Regions from separate parts of the Streptomyces sp. NPDC046716 genome, predicted to be linked through region 4. Evidence: riboswitches for the same ligand, from Rfam matches in the RefSeq annotation. Region 4 holds a riboswitch; each other region holds the start of a gene.

Region 1 (3,818 bases), on a different contig from region 4:
CGGGCCGTCTGGCCGCTGAGCGAGCGCTGCCTGGGCTTGCGATGCGCTGCCGGCACGAAACGCCACGTCCTTCCGGTCGTACGACCGCCTCGGTACACGCCCGGCGACGGCCCGCACAGGGGGAACGGGCCGCCGCCGGACCCTCCTCGGCGGTGGTGTCCGACTGCCGCCCCTGGCCCGGGCGGCGGTGGGGAGCCGGTCACCTGAGCAAGGACGCTAAACCTCGGCGTAACGGGTTGGTGATGGATTGTTCGGAACTGCTCCCTTTGTTGTTGATCACGTCAGAGGGTGACAGTCCGGTGGCCGGGAGTGCTCGCGGGGGATCGGTGACGGGGCGTCCGGTCCGTCCCGTTAGGCTCCGGAACCATGGACGTACTCATCCATCTCTTCGTCGGCCTGCACATCATCGGCATCGCCTCGCTGCTCGGCGGCTTCCTCACGCAGATGTCGGCGATCGGCCAGGGCACCGCCCGCTTCAACAAGGCGATGCTGCACGGCGCCCTGACCATGCTGGTGACCGGTGTCGCCCTCGTCGGCCTCAATCAGGCCGACGACAACACCGTCAACAACATCAAGATCGGCGTGAAGCTGGCGATCCTGATCGTGATCCTCGGCATCGTCTATGTGAAGCGGGACGAGGAGAAGGCCGAGAAGGGGCTGTTCGCGACGGTCGGCGCGCTCACCGTCGCGAACATCTTCATCGCGGTGCTCTGGACCTGATCCGGTCCGGCGTCCGTCAGGCCGGGCGCACCACGCTGTGGATCGACGAGGTGCCGTCGTAGTAGATGGACTCCTCGCGCACGTACGCGCCCGGCTTCGGGGCGTGGATCATCATCCCGTCGCCGAGGTAGAGGCCGACGTGGCTGATGTCGTCGTAGAAGAACACCAGGTCACCCGGCTGGATGTCGGAGAGCGAGACCGTCGTGCCGACCTCCACCTGGTCCCAGGTGGTGCGCGGCAGCGTGATCCCGGCGGCCTTCCAGGCGGCCTGGGTCAGCCCTGAGCAGTCGTAGGAGTCGGGGCCGGTGGCGCCCCACACGTACGGCTTGCCCTCCTGGGCCTTGGCGAAGGCGAGGGCCTGGGCGGCCTTGGCGGCGTAGCCGGACGAGGACGAACCCGAGCCCGACGAACCCGAGCCGGTCGAGCCGGAGCCGGACGATCCCTCCTGGGCCGCCTTCTCCTCGGCCTCCTTGCGCTTGGCCTCCTCGGCCTCCTTCTGCTTCTGGGCCAGCTCGGCGGCCTTCTTGCGGGCCGCCTCCTCCTTGGCCTTCGCGATCCGCGCGAGCCGCGCCTTCTCCTCGGCGGTCAGCTTCGACAGCAGCTGACGGGCGTCCGCCAGCTTCGTCTGCACGGCCTGCTTGGAGCTCTGCAGATCGTCCTGGGAAGTGGAGAGCTGCCGCAGGTTCTCCTGGGCCTCGGTGCGCTTCTTCGCGGTCTTGCGCTGCTCGTCCTGGAAGTCGTCGACGGCCTTCTTCTGCTCGTTCGTCATCCGGCTGAGCAGCTGGTCCTGCGCGAAGTAGTCCTCGGGGTTGTCGGCGAGGAACATCGTCGCGGTGTTGCTCATCCCGCCCGAGCGGTACTGCTCGGCGGCGAACCGGCCCAGCTCGTGGCGGGCCTTGTTCATCTTCTCGGTGCGCTGCGCGATGTCGTCGAGAAGCCGGTCGACCTGCTTCTTCTTGCCGGCGGTCTGCTCCTTGGCCGCGTTGTACTTCTGCGTGGCGACCTCGGCCTGGCGGTACAGGGTGTCGACCTTCTTCTGCACCTCCTCCAGGCTCGGCCGGTCCGGCTGCGCGGGGGCGGCCTGCGCCGTCTGCGAGAGCAGGGCGACGGAGGTGAGGGCGGCGGTCGTGATGCCGATCGCCGGGGTCGTGCGAAGACCGCCGGCGAGTCGGGAGCGATTGCGCGGCTTGCGGTGCGACGCCAAGGCTGGCGACTCCTTCCGTCATCCGCCTACCGGGTTAGCTGTCGGGTTCGGGCCTGCGGAAGGTTGCCCTACGGTCCGCCGCCCCGTGCTGCCGGGCGGCCGAGCCGATTCACCCCAAGGTCGGTGGGTCCCCGGCTCCCTGCCTCGCGGCGTACGGAACTCGGCGGGGGCTGCCCGCTCGCCGCGACGACCGCGGACGGGGGGACGGGCTGCCCGCGCAGCACCGTAGCCAACTCGTGTTGCTGCTGTGAAGGTTGATGTGCGATATGCCCGATACATTTTCGTGACCTTGGTGCGGGTGGGGGATCGGAGAGGCGCCGGGAGGCGGTTTCGCGATCGCTTTATCCGGCTGTGTGCCGATGTGACGGCAGGGGGCGCGGCCGAGTGATCTGCGTCATGCGGAACGCGCCGCGCCCGGTCCCCACGGGGCGGCGGAACCCCGGTATCGCAAAGGCGGCGGCGGTCTGTCAGTGGGGCGGCCTAGACTCGTACGGCGATGAGCAGCCTCTTTGACGACAGTTTCCTGGCCAGCCTCCAGAGCGGCGCGGAGCAGCCCCCGCCGCCGCCCGAGGACCCCGTCGACGACAGCGCGCCGGAGCCGATCCCGGACGATCTGTTCGGCGGGAAGTTCGACGTGCCCCCGGCCAGGGACGCGTACTACCGCGACGGCGCCCCGCGCCCGGCGGTGGATCCGGAATCCCTGCTCGACGGGTTGAACGAGAATCAGCGCGCGGCCGTCGTCCACGGCGGCTCGCCCCTGCTCATCGTCGCGGGCGCCGGCTCCGGCAAGACCCGCGTCCTGACGCACCGCATCGCGTACCTGCTCGCCGAGCGCGGCGCCCACCCGGGCCAGATCCTCGCGATCACGTTCACGAACAAGGCCGCGGGCGAGATGAAGGAGCGCGTCGAGGCCCTCGTCGGACCCCGGGCGAACGCGATGTGGGTGTCCACCTTCCACAGCGCGTGCGTGCGGATCCTGCGCCGCGAGAGCAAGAAGCTGGGCTTCACGTCCTCCTTCTCGATCTACGACGCCGCCGACAGCAAGCGCCTCATGGCCCTGGTCTGCCGTGACCTGGATCTGGACCCGAAGAAGTTCCCGCCGAAGTCCTTCAGCGCCAAGATCAGCAACCTGAAGAACGAGCTGATCGACGAGGAGGACTTCGCGGGCCAGGCCGCCGACGGCTTCGAGAAGACCCTCGCCCAGGCCTACGCGATGTACCAGTCCCGCCTCCGCGAGGCGAACGCGCTGGACTTCGACGACCTGATCATGACGACGGTCAATCTGCTGCGCGCGTTCCCGGACGTCGCCGAGTACTACCACCGCCGCTTCCGCCACGTCATGGTCGACGAGTACCAGGACACCAACCACGCGCAGTACGCGCTGGTGAAGGAGCTGGTGGGCCCGGCGGACGGCGAGGGCGCGGACCCGGCCGAGCTGTGCGTCGTCGGTGACGCCGACCAGTCGATCTACGCCTTCCGCGGCGCCACGATCCGCAACATCCTCGACTTCGAGGAGGACTATCCGAACGCGACGACGATCATGCTGGAGCAGAACTACCGCTCCACGCAGACGATCCTCTCGGCGGCGAACGCGGTCATCGAGCGCAACGAGTCCCGCCGCCCCAAGAACCTGTGGACGAACGCGGGAGCGGGCGCCCAGATCACCGGCTACGTCGCGGACACCGAGCACGACGAGGCCCAGTTCATCGCCGACGAGATCGACCGCCTCACGGACGCGGGCGACGCCCAGTCCGGCGACGTCGCGGTCTTCTACCGGACGAACGCGCAGTCCCGTGTCTTCGAAGAGGTCTTCATCCGCGTAGGACTGCCGTACAAGGTCGTCGGCGGCGTCCGCTTCTACGAGCGCAAGGAGGTCAGGGACGTCCTGGCCTAT
Region 2 (3,818 bases), on a different contig from region 4:
GACGTCGAGGTGCCCGTCATCGAGGCTGCCGTCGACGAGGAGCTGGCCCGGTTCGCCGAGGAGGGCCCGAGCCCCGAGGAAATGGAGCGCGCGCAGGCCCAGTTGGAGCGCGAGTGGCTGGACCGGCTCGGCACCGTGGCGGGCCGCGCCGACGAGCTGTGCCGCTACGCCGTGCTGTTCGGCGACCCGCAGCTCGCCCTCACCGCCGTGCGGCGCGTCCTCGACGTGACCGCCGAGGAGGTCCGGGAGATCGCCGAGGCGCGCCTGCGGCCCGACAACCGCGCGGTCCTGGTGTACGAGCCCACGGCCCCCGCCGAGGCCGACGACGAGACCGCAGCGAACGACGAGGAGGCGGGCCAGTGACCGAGCAGCTCGCGAGCATGGACTTCCACCCGCAGCCGCAGCCCGGCGAGGCCAGGCCGTGGGCGTTCCCCGCCCCGCAGCGCGGCGCGCTGGACAACGGCCTCACCGTCCTGCACTGCCACCGCCCCGGCCAGCAGGTCGTCGCCGTGGAGGTCAACCTGGAGGCGCCCCTGGAGGCCGAGCCCCAGGGCCTCGACGGCGTCGCCACGATCATGGCGCGGGCCTTCAACGAGGGCACCGACAAGCACTCCGCCGAGGAGTTCGCGGCCGAACTGGAGCGGGCCGGCGCCACCATGGACGCGCACGCCGACCATCCCGGCGTCCGGGTCTCGCTCGAAGTGCCCGTCTCCCGGCTCCCCAAGGGACTCGCCCTGCTGGCCGACGCCCTGCGGGCGCCCGCCTTCGACGACAGCGAGATCGAGCGTCTGGTGGCCAACCGCCTCGACGAGATCCCGCACGAGAGCGCCAGCCCGGCCCGCCGCGCCGCCAAGGAGCTCTCCAGGCAGCTCTTCCCGGCCGACGCGCGCATGTCGCGCCCGCGCCAGGGCACCGAGGAGACCGTCGCGGCCATCGACGCGGCGGCCGTGCGCGCCTTCTACGAGAAGCACGTACGCCCCGCCACCGCCACCGCCGTGGTGGTGGGCGACCTCACCGGCGTCGACCTCGACGGCCTGCTCGCCGACACGCTCGGCGCCTGGACCGGGAACACCGCGCAGGCGCGCCCCGTGCCGCCCGTCACGGCCGACGACACCGGCCGCGTCGTCATCGTGGACCGCCCGGGCGCCGTGCAGACGCAGCTGCTGATCGGCCGCATCGGACCCGACAAGCACGACCGGGTGTGGGCCGCGCAGATCCTCGGCACGTACTGCCTCGGCGGCACCCTCACCTCGCGCCTGGACCGGGTCCTGCGCGAGGAGAAGGGCTACACCTACGGGGTGCGGTCCTTCGCCCAGGTGCTGCGCTCGGCGCCGGACGGGACGGGCGCCGCGATGCTCGCCATCAGCGGTTCCGTGGACACCCCGAACACCGGCCCGGCGCTCGACGACCTGTGGCAGGTCCTGCGCACGCTGGCCGCGGAGGGCCTCACCGACGCCGAGCGGGACACGGCCGTGCAGAACCTGGTGGGCGTGGCCCCGCTCAAGTTCGAGACCGCGGCGAACGTCGCGGGCACCCTCGCCGACCAGGTCGAGCAGCACCTGCCCGACGACTTCCAGGCCCGCCTGTACCGCCAACTCGCCGAGACGGGCACGGTGGAGGCCACGGCGGCGGTCGTGAACGCCTTCCCGGCGGACCGTCTGGTCACGATCCTCGTGGGGGACGCCGCGCAGATCGAGGAGCCGGTCAAGGCACTCGGCATCGGTGAGGTGACGGTGGTCACCGGCTGATCGGGAGGCTCCCGAGCGCACCGCCCCGGAGCCCCGGTGACCCGCGAGGGCACCGGGGCTCGGTCGTGTCCGTGATGTCCCTCACGTGCGCAAAAGCGATCGCCGCGCTTCGTAAATGTCCGAAATGGTGCGGAGGTTGCCTGTCTGCCCTGTGGCATGCGCGACAAAAGCCGGGATCCGTTTGTTGATTAAAAGATGTCCCGCTTAGCGTCGGTCCGGCTGTCCGCCGCACCAGTGCCGCGCCCGCGTCACCGGACAGTCATCGCCGAGTCCCCCATGGCGCGAGCCAGGGGAGCCGGGGACCCACCGCAGTCCCTGGGGTGAATCGGGCTCCTCCCGCAAGGAGAGGCCCGTAGGAGACCTTCCTGCTCCGAACCCGTCAGCTAACCCGGTAGGCGAGAGGGAAGGAAAGGATCAGCCTCCACATGGCGTTCACCCGTGCCACCGGGAAGCACCGTCGTCCGAGCCGCATCACGCGTACCACCGCGCAGGTCGCGAGTGTCGCCGCGCTCACCACGACCGGTGTCGTCGGTGGCCTCGCCGCTCCGGCGCTCGCCGCGGACACCGCGGCCCCGGAGCAGAACAACCTGACGCAGGCCATCTCCATCGGCGACTCCCTCGCCGACCAGATCGACGCCCAGGCCGCCGCCCAGCAGAAGGCCGCCGACGCGGCCGCCGCGAAGAAGAAGGCGGAGGCCGAGGCCAAGAAGCGGGCCGAGGAGGCCAAGCGCAAGGCCGAGGAGAAGGCCAAGAAGGAGCGCGAGGCCAAGGAGCGCGCCGCCCGTGAGGCCGAGCGCAAGCGCCTCAACTCCTTCGTGGCGCCCATCTCCGGCTCGTACGTCTCCACCGCCTACAAGGCCAGCAGCGGCCTGTGGTCCTCCGGCAGCCACACGGGCATCGACTTCCACGCCGCCAGCGGCACCGCGGTGCACGCCGTGGGCTCCGGCACCGTCGTCGAGGCCGGCTGGGGCGGCGCCTACGGCAACAACATCGTCATCAAGATGAACGACGGTACGTACACCCAGTACGGTCACCTGTCGTCCATCGGAGTCTCCGTCGGGCAGTCGGTCACCCCGGGCCAGCAGATAGCCCTCTCGGGCGCCACCGGCAACGTGACGGGCCCGCACCTCCACTTCGAGGCCCGCACCGGCCCCGACTACGGTTCGGACATCGACCCCGTCGCGTACCTGCGCTCGCACGGCGTGAACGTCTGACGCGGCTCCGCCTCATCGCCCGAAAGCCCCGGCTCACCGAGCCGGGGCTTTCGCGTTGCCTGTCCCGATCGACCCGCCGGTGGCCAAAAAATATCCCTGGATTACGGCCTCCCGTCGGAAATTCAAGCGCGGTGGAATAGAGTCATCGGGCAAGCGCGCTGACCGGAGGTCAATCGCGCTTGTACGGGCGTCAATCGACCGCGTTTCGCGGGGATTAAGGCGGAGGTCGGGTCATGCGCATTCCCGCGCACTCGGTATGCACGGCGATCCGCGACGACATCGTCGCGGGTGTCTACGAGCGCGGCGGCAGGCTCACCGAGGAACTGCTCGCGCGACGCTACGGCGTCTCGCGCGTCCCGGTCCGTGAGGCGCTGCGCACCCTGGAGGCGGAAGGGTTCGTCGTCACGCGCCGGCACGCGGGCGCGTGCGTCGCCGAGCCGACCGAGCAGGAGGCCGCCGACCTCCTGGAGATCCGCATGCTGCTCGAACCGCTGGGGGCGGCCCGCGCGGCCCAGCGTCGCACCGAGGCCCACCTCAAAGTGCTGCGCGGCCTGGTCAGGCTGGGTCAGGAGCGCTCCAGGCGGGGGCAGAACGAGGACCTGCGCTCACTGGGCGGCTGGTTCCACGAGACGCTCGCCCAGGCCTCCGGCAGCCCCGGTCTGATCACCCTGCTCACCCAGCTGCGGCACAAGATCGCCTGGATGTACGCGGTCGAGACCCCGGGCCGGCCGGCCGAGTCCTGGTCCGAGCACGGGGCCATCGTCGACGCCGTGGCCCGCGGCGACGCCGAGCGGGCGCGCGCCCTGACGGCCCAGCACGCCGAGCGCGCGACGGCCGCCCACCGACTGCGCGTCCC
Region 3 (3,818 bases), on a different contig from region 4:
CTGTTCAGCGCCGCACCGTTGGTAGCCGCCCCGTTCTTCCCGCTGCGCAGCACGATCCTGGCCGGGCTCGGATCGGTCCTCGCCATCCTCGTCGTCCACTTCAGATACACGCACCGGGTCGGCACCGACATCGTCACCGAGATGACCACCGTGGCCACCGTCTGCGTGCTCGCCTGCTTCATCAACCAGATCGTGCGGCGCAGCAACGAGCAGCTGGACTCCGCCCGGCGGATCGCGCAGGCCGCCCAGTTCGCCGTACTGCCCGAACCGGCCGACCGGATCGCCGGTCTCGCCATCGCCGCGCGCTACGAGGCCGCGCAGGCCGGCGCCTTCATCGGCGGTGACCTGTACGCCGTCCAGGACACCCCGCACGGGGTCCGCATCATCGTCGGTGACGTGCGCGGCAAGGGCATGGGCGCGGTCTCCGCCGTCGCCGTCGTCATCGGGGCGTTCCGGGAGGCCGCCGAGCAGGAGGGCAGCCTGGAGGCGGTCGCCCTGCGCCTGGAGCGGGCGCTGGCCCGCGAGGGCACCCGGCGGGACGGCATCGACGACTTCGAGGGCTTCACCACCGCCGTGCTCGCCGAGATCCCGCACGGCGAGCACCGCGTCCGCATCGTCAACCGCGGCCATCCCGAGCCGATCCTGCTGCTGGACGACGGCACCGTCCGGATGATCCCCGTCGTCGACGGGGTGGGGGCGCTGCCGCTCGGCATGGGGGAGCTCGGGAGCTGGCCTGACCGGGTCGTCGAGGCCGAGTTCCCCGCCGGGACCACGCTGCTGCTCTACACCGACGGGCTCTCCGAGGCGCGCGACGCCGCGGGCGTCTTCTACGATCCGGCGGCCCGGCTGGCCGGGCGGATCTTCCCCGGGCCCGAGGAGCTGCTGCTGGCCCTCGCCGGGGAGGTGCGCGCGCACACCGGTGGCGGCGCGACGGACGACATGGCGCTCCTCGCGGTGCGGCGGCCGTGACTCTCCGCAGATGTTCCGGATAACAATTGACGAACCGTCAGAGAAGTGGCCGGTTCACAGCATCGGTCAAGTCGACCCGTTCCGACCGGCCTTGACCCGTTAAATCCTGGCCAAAGACGTGAACGATCAGTAGGAACAGCTTGGAATTACTGTCGGCTGTCTATTAACGTTCGATAACGCAGCGCGGTCGTCCCAGCCGTCACCAGCGACGGCTCCGCGCGCACGCGCTTAATCCCGCAAGGGAGCCGGGGAACCACCAACTTGGGGTGAATCGGGCATCTTTGGGTGCTCGTAGGAGACCTTCCTGCTCCGAACCCGTCAGCTAACCCGGTAGGCGAGAAGGAAGGAAAGGAGAGCGCCCCCGTGGCGTCGAACCGGCCTGCCCCCGAGTTCTCCTCACTGAAGGACCCGTCGAACGAAGCGTTCGGCCCCCAGCCGGAGAGCTGGGAGGAGTGGAACCCCACCGAGGAGTCCGTCCGCCCCGTCCGCGGCCGGCACCGCGTGGCCCGGCAGCGCGGAGGACTCGCGCGCAGCTCCACCGTTCTGGGCGTCGGCGTGATCGCCGCCGTCGGCGCGGGCGGCATCGCCACCGCGCAGGGCGGCAAGCCCGCCGTCCACATCTCCATGCCCGACCTGTCGGCGGTGAAGGACTCGCTGCCCGCGGCCAAGTCGCTGCCCGGCGTCGGCGCGCTCATATCCGACGGCTCCGACAGCTCCGACTCCACGGTCGCCGCCCCGCTCACCACGGTCGGCAGCGGCACGTCGGACGCGGGCGAGGCGCTGCGCACCCGGATCCTGGCCCAGGCCGAGACCCAGCAGGACGCCGCCGACGCCGCCGCGAAGAAGGAGGCCGAGGAGGCCGCCGCCAAGAAGGCCGCCGACGAGGCCGTCGCCAAGAAGGAGGCGGCAGACAAGAAGGCCGCCGCCGAGAAGAAGAAGGCGGAGGAGGAGGCCAAGAAGAAGGCCGAGGCCGAGCGCCTCGCCAAGCTGGCCAAGAGCTACAAGCTCCCCGTCGCCTCCTACACGATCACCGGCACCTTCGGGCAGCCCGGCGCCATGTGGTCCTCCGGCTATCACACGGGCCTGGACTTCGCCGCTTCCACGGGTACCCCGATCTACGCGGTCCACTCCGGCACCGTCACGGAGGCCGGCTGGGCGGGCGCGTACGGCTACCGCACGATCATCACCCTCGACGACGGCACCGAGCTGTGGTTCTGCCACCAGTCGTCGCTCAACGTCAGCGCGGGCCAGAAGGTCACCACCGGCGATGTCATCGGCCGCGTGGGCGCCACCGGCAATGTCACCGGACCCCACCTCCACCTGGAGGTCCACCCGGGCGGGGACGCCACCGGCATCGACCCGGCCGCATGGCTGCGCGAGCGGGGCCTGACCCCCTGAGAAGCCGGCCGGCCGGTCCGTTCGCATCCTGAACTCCGGCGGTCCTGGCGGCAACCCCCCGACGCCAGGGCCGCCGGTTTTGCCTGCCCTTGGGGCGCGTACCGCCGGATACGTGGAATGCCGTGCTCCGGAGGGGTGTTGAACTGGAGCATGACTTCTTCCGTACTGCGCCCCCTCGGCTCCTCCGGCCTCGATGTCTTCCCGCTCTGCCTCGGCGGCAATGTCTTCGGCTTCTCCGCCGACGAGGCCGCGAGCTTCGAGGTGCTCGACGCCTATGTCGCGGGCGGCGGCAACTTCATCGACACCGCCGACTCCTACTCGGCCTGGGCGCCGGGCAACAAGGGCGGCGAGTCCGAGACCCTCATCGGCAGGTGGGCCAAGGCCCGCGGCCGCCGCGACGACGTCGTCATCGCCACCAAGGTCGGCCGCCACCCCGAGTTCCAGGGCCTGCGCGGCGACAACATCAAGGCCGCCGCCGACGCCTCGCTGCGCCGCCTCGACACCGACTACATCGACCTCTACTACACGCACTTCGACGACGACGAGACGATCCCGGTCGAGGAGATCATCGGCGCGCTCGACGAGCTGGTGCGGGCCGGCAAGGTCCGCCACATCGCCGTCTCCAACATCTCGCCGGAGCGCCTCCAGGAGTCCCTGGACTTCTCCGACCGCGAGGGGCTGGCCCGCTACGTGGCCATCCAGCCGCACTACAACCTCGTCTCGCGCGACACCTACGAGGGCGCCCGGCAGGACATCGCCTCGCGCGCGGGCCTGGGCGCGGCCCCGTACTGGGCGCTGGCCTCCGGCTTCCTGACCGGCAAGTACCGCCCCGGCGTCAGCGTCGACAGCATCCGCGCCGACAAGGCCGGCGGTCACCTGGAGACCGAGCGCGGCCGGAAGGTCCTCGCGGCGCTCGACGAGGTCGCGCAGGCGCACGACGCCGAGGTCGCCACCGTCGCGCTGGCCTGGCTCGCCGCCCGGCCCACCGTCACCGCGCCGATCGCCTCCGCGCGCACCGCCGCACAGCTGCCGGCGCTGATGGCCGTCGCCGAGCTGGAACTGACCGAGGCCGAGCTGACCCGGCTGACCGAGGCGTCCGCCTGAGGCCCGGAACCTAGGAGCGGTACGGGTTGTACGCGGGGCCGCCCGGCATCGGCGGCACCGCGTACACCGACGGCCGCCAGACCGGGACCGGGGCCGCCGCCCGCGAGCCGTACGCGAGGGCGGGCCGGGCGGTGGCGCGCCGCTCCCACAGCGCCTCGAGCAGCTCCCGCTCCCGTGCGACGAAGTCGGCGCCGGCCCGGCCCCTGCGCCCCCGGCGCCGCAGCAGGGCCAGCGACGTCGCGTACTCCTCGTACGCGGCGACCGACTCCGCCGCCTGCCTGCCGCCGTAGTGCGCGGCGTACTCCCGTGCCAGGCGCCGCGCCTTCAGCGAGCCGAGCGCGAACGGT
Region 4 (3,818 bases):
CAGCGCGAGCGCGATCTGCTGGCCGGGGATGTAGCCGGCCTCCTTGATCGCCTCGAGGATGAGGTCGAGCGCGGCGCGGTTCGACTCCAGGTTCGGGGCGAAGCCGCCCTCGTCGCCGAGGCCGGTGGACAGGCCCTTGGTCTTCAGCACCTTCTTGAGGGTGTGGTAGACCTCGGCGCCCCAGCGAAGGGCCTCGGAGAAGGACTCCGCGCCGATCGGGGCGATCATGAACTCCTGGATGTCGACGTTGGAGTCGGCGTGCGACCCACCGTTGAGGATGTTCATCATCGGGACGGGCAGCAGGTGCGCGTTCGGACCGCCGAGGTAGCGGAACAGCGGCAGGTCGCTGGCCTCGGAGGCGGCGTGCGCGACGGCGAGCGAGACGCCGAGGATGGCGTTGGCGCCGAGCGAGCCCTTGTTGTCCGTGGCGTCCAGGTCGAACATCGCCTGGTCGATCAGGCGCTGCTCGGTGGCGTCGTAGCCGACGAGCTCCGGGCCGATCTGCTCGATGACGGCGAGGACGGCCTTCTCGACGCCCTTGCCGAGGTAACGGTTGGGGTCACCGTCGCGGAGTTCGATGGCCTCGAAGGCTCCGGTGGAGGCGCCGGACGGAACAGCAGCACGACCCGTGCTGCCGTCGTCGAGGCCGACCTCGACCTCGACCGTGGGGTTGCCTCGGGAGTCCAGGATTTCCCGGGCTACGACGACGTCGATGGACGGCACGAGCATCTCCTTCTGGGATGTGACGCGGACTGTGCGGGGCCGGATGGTTCGGTCCCGACCCACTGAGCCTAACCGGCTCCGGGGCATCGGCCAGCCGACCGCCCGGCTCGTGGACAAAGCCCGGAGCGAAATGTTTCTTAATGGAACAAAGACAGCAGCCCCCGCCCACTGCATGGGGCGGGGGCTGCTCAGGTGAGCGGCCCACTGGGGGTGGGGACGGGGGTGCGGCGGGGGCTCGGCGTCCGCCGATGCCGGGCCCGTGGCGCTCCCGCGGGGTGCTGCTTACTTCAGGTGGAGCTGCTGGCCCGGGAAGATCAGGTCGGCGTCCTTGACGATGTCCTTGTTGAGCTTGAACACCTTCTGCCAGTTCGTGCCGTGGGCGTCGGCGATCTTGCTCAGGGTGTCGCCGGTCTTCACCTTGTACTCGCCGTCGCCCTTCTCGACCTTCTGGCCGGTCGGGGTGGTGACGGTGTCACGGGACTGCGAGCGGGAGGCGGCCGACGAGTCGGTGTGCTGCTCGGTCGACTTCTGCTCCTGCTGCTGCGGCCGGCTCTGCTGCGGCTGCGACTGCTGGGTGTCCTGCTCGGCGGCCGGGGCGGAGTTGCCCGTGGAGGCGCCGGAGAGGCCCACACCGCAGCTCGGCCAGGCGCCCTTGCCCTGCGAGGCGAGGACCTTCTCGGCGACCGAGATCTGCTGGGCCTTGGAGGCACCGGCGGCGGAGGACGCGTACTGCGTGCCGCCGTAGGCCGCCCAGGTGGACGGCGAGAACTGGAGGCCACCGGAGTAGCCGTTGCCCGTGTTGATCGACCAGTTGCCACCGGACTCGCACTGCGCGACCTGGTCCCACTCGGAGGTGGAGGCGGCGGAGGCGGAGGTGGCGCCCATCAGCGGGACGGCGACGGCGGCACCGGCGACACCCGCGAGGGTGGCGACACGGACTGCCTTGGACGGGCGGCGGTGCTTGCCCTTGCTGGAAAGCAGCATGGAGAGATCCCCTCACCGACGCCTACGAGGTGAGCTGTCGGGTTCGGGCCAGTGAGTGCCCGGCCGCGCATCCTTGTGCGCGACTTAACCCCAAGCCGTCTCGGTCTCCCTCGACGGCGGCTTACCTGGGTCCCCCGCTCCTGCCTACGGCGCTGACGCGTCGACTGTTCCCGTACGGACGTTGGCAGGATTCGGCGTGACGTCCGGCGGGGCCCGCTGTGGCGAGCGGTCACGACCGTAAGCAGTCGATCCGTCCGATTTCAAAGACGATCAGGGTCTTTGAGACTCATGTCTCACTCGAACAAAAGTGGACATACAAGCCTCAAAGACCCCGTAACTCCCGCTACTTTTCGACCGATTCGAGCCCAAGATCCAGACTCTGACCAGGAAGGATGAGGTCGGGGTCGGTGCCGACCGTCTTCTTGTTCGCGTCGTAGAGCGCGGCCCACCCGCCTTGCACGTCATGGGCGTCGGCGATGTCCCAGAGGTTGTCACCCGAGCGGACCACATAGGCCTCGCCGTCACGCTGGTCGGCCCGGGAGGCGTGCCGGCCGTCCCCCGTACGGGAGTCGGCGCCGTCGTCGTCGGCGCGGTCGCCCCGGTGGCGGCCACGGGCCGAATCCTCGCCGGAGGACGCCGAGTCGGCGACGGACGGGGAGCCCGACTCCGTGGCGGACGGGGTCGTCGCGTCGCCGCTCACCCCGCCCTCCTTGCCGTTACCCGAGGTATCGGCGGAGCTGTCGGCTGACGGTCCGTCGGACGCCTCGGCCGTCGCTTCGTCCGAGGCGTCGGCCGACGACTTGTCCGATGTGCCGGACTCGTCGTGACTCTTCTCTCCCGAGTCCGAGTCCGAACCCGAGTCGTCGCCGGAGTCGGAGTCCGTGTCGGCGTCCGCGCCCTTGTCCGACGAGCCGGCCGTGTCCGACGGCTGCGGGGAGGCACTGGCACCCGGGTCGACGTCCGCCGAGCCGTCGCCCTGGACGAGCCCCGCCGTCGTCGAGCAGCCCGGCCAGGCGCCCGGCCCCTTGTCGTCGAGGACCTTCTCGGCGACGGCTATCTGCTGCGAGCGGCTGGCCTGGTCGGCCCGCGGGGCGTAGTCGAGCCCGCCGTACTGCTCCCAGACCTCCTGCGAGAACTGCAGGCCGCCGTAGTAGCCGTCGCCCGAGTCCAGGCTCCACTGCCCGCCGCTCTCGCACGCGGCGACGTTGTCCCACGTGGTGGCGGTCGCCGCACTCGCGCCCGTCGCGCCGAGCAGCGGGATCGCGATGGCGCTGCCGGTGACTCCGGCGGCGACGACGAGAGCAGGGGCCTGGCGGGGGCGACGGTGTCGGCCGTTCCCGGAGAGCATGCGGTTGCCTTTCGCGAGACTGATACTGCTGCACGCGACAGGGTGGACGTGTGGTGCCTGTTGTGCGTGTGTCGCGATGACTGGTGAACGTAGCGGGACTCGAACGCTTGTCACAAGTCGATGCAGCGCAGATCACGTCACCATCACAGATTTGACACAACGTCAGTTTTCAACCACCTGTGAGGGGTCGCGAACTGTGCGGCGAATGGGTCCAGTTCGCGGCATTTCAAGATCACGACAAACCACCCCACGGCGCTGCCCCACCGGCCCCGAGTGGCACCGGTCACACGCGTCGCCCGTGCGCCATCCGCCCCCGGGTACGGTCGGGATGTGAACACCGCGCCCGCCCCCGAACTCTTCACCTGGGAGTTCGCCACCGATCCGTATCCCGCCTACGCCTGGCTGCGCGAGCACTCCCCCGTGCACCGCACCACGCTGCCCAGCGGCGTCGAGGCCTGGCTCGTGACCCGCTACGCGGACGCGCGGCAGGCGCTCGCGGACCAGCGGCTGTCCAAGAACCCGGTGCACCACGCGGACGACGCGCAGGGCAAGAGCAAGACCGGCATCCCCGGCGAGCGCAGCGCGGGCCTGATGACCCATCTGCTGAACATCGACCCGCCGGACCACACCCGGCTGCGGCGGCTGGTCTCCAAGGCGTTCACCCCGCGCCGCGTCGCCGAATTCGCGCCGCGCGTGCAGGAACTGACGGACGGCCTCATCGACGGCTTCGCGGCGCGCGGCAGCGCCGACCTCATCCACGAGT

What was found. A riboswitch is a leader RNA that binds a small molecule or an ion and turns the genes downstream of it on or off. The one in region 4 is predicted to bind cyclic di-AMP.
Positions count from the first base shown of each region.
Region 1: it holds a riboswitch for cyclic di-AMP, as region 4 does, so the genes downstream of both, ABZ930_RS39590 (NlpC/P60 family protein) here and ABZ930_RS18055 (transglycosylase family protein) in region 4, are expected to answer to the same signal.
Region 2: it holds a riboswitch for cyclic di-AMP, as region 4 does, so the genes downstream of both, ABZ930_RS26220 (M23 family metallopeptidase) here and ABZ930_RS18055 (transglycosylase family protein) in region 4, are expected to answer to the same signal.
Region 3: it holds a riboswitch for cyclic di-AMP, as region 4 does, so the genes downstream of both, ABZ930_RS20355 (M23 family metallopeptidase) here and ABZ930_RS18055 (transglycosylase family protein) in region 4, are expected to answer to the same signal.

Region 1 covers NZ_JBEYYU010000100.1:11,924-15,741, forward strand. The annotation lists gene ABZ930_RS39580 (C40 family peptidase) at 1-56, opposite strand, end outside; gene ABZ930_RS39585 (hypothetical protein) at 367-720, shown strand; gene ABZ930_RS39590 (NlpC/P60 family protein) at 737-1,924, opposite strand; cyclic di-AMP (ydaO/yuaA leader) riboswitch at 1,932-2,100, opposite strand; gene pcrA (DNA helicase PcrA) at 2,421-3,818, shown strand, end outside.
Region 2 covers NZ_JBEYYU010000038.1:25,461-29,278, reverse strand. The annotation lists gene ABZ930_RS26230 (pitrilysin family protein) at 1-363, shown strand, start outside; gene ABZ930_RS26225 (pitrilysin family protein) at 381-1,748, shown strand; cyclic di-AMP (ydaO/yuaA leader) riboswitch at 2,002-2,161, shown strand; gene ABZ930_RS26220 (M23 family metallopeptidase) at 2,174-2,962, shown strand; gene ABZ930_RS26215 (GntR family transcriptional regulator) at 3,196-3,818, shown strand, end outside.
Region 3 covers NZ_JBEYYU010000025.1:99,002-102,819, forward strand. The annotation lists gene ABZ930_RS20350 (PP2C family protein-serine/threonine phosphatase) at 1-969, shown strand, start outside; cyclic di-AMP (ydaO/yuaA leader) riboswitch at 1,185-1,321, shown strand; gene ABZ930_RS20355 (M23 family metallopeptidase) at 1,333-2,367, shown strand; gene ABZ930_RS20360 (aldo/keto reductase) at 2,518-3,471, shown strand; gene ABZ930_RS20365 (PrsW family intramembrane metalloprotease) at 3,482-3,818, opposite strand, start outside.
Region 4 covers NZ_JBEYYU010000021.1:100,601-104,418, forward strand. The annotation lists gene eno (phosphopyruvate hydratase) at 1-729, opposite strand, end outside; gene ABZ930_RS18055 (transglycosylase family protein) at 1,006-1,707, opposite strand; cyclic di-AMP (ydaO/yuaA leader) riboswitch at 1,712-1,869, opposite strand; gene ABZ930_RS18060 (transglycosylase family protein) at 2,051-3,055, opposite strand; gene ABZ930_RS18065 (cytochrome P450) at 3,386-3,818, shown strand, end outside.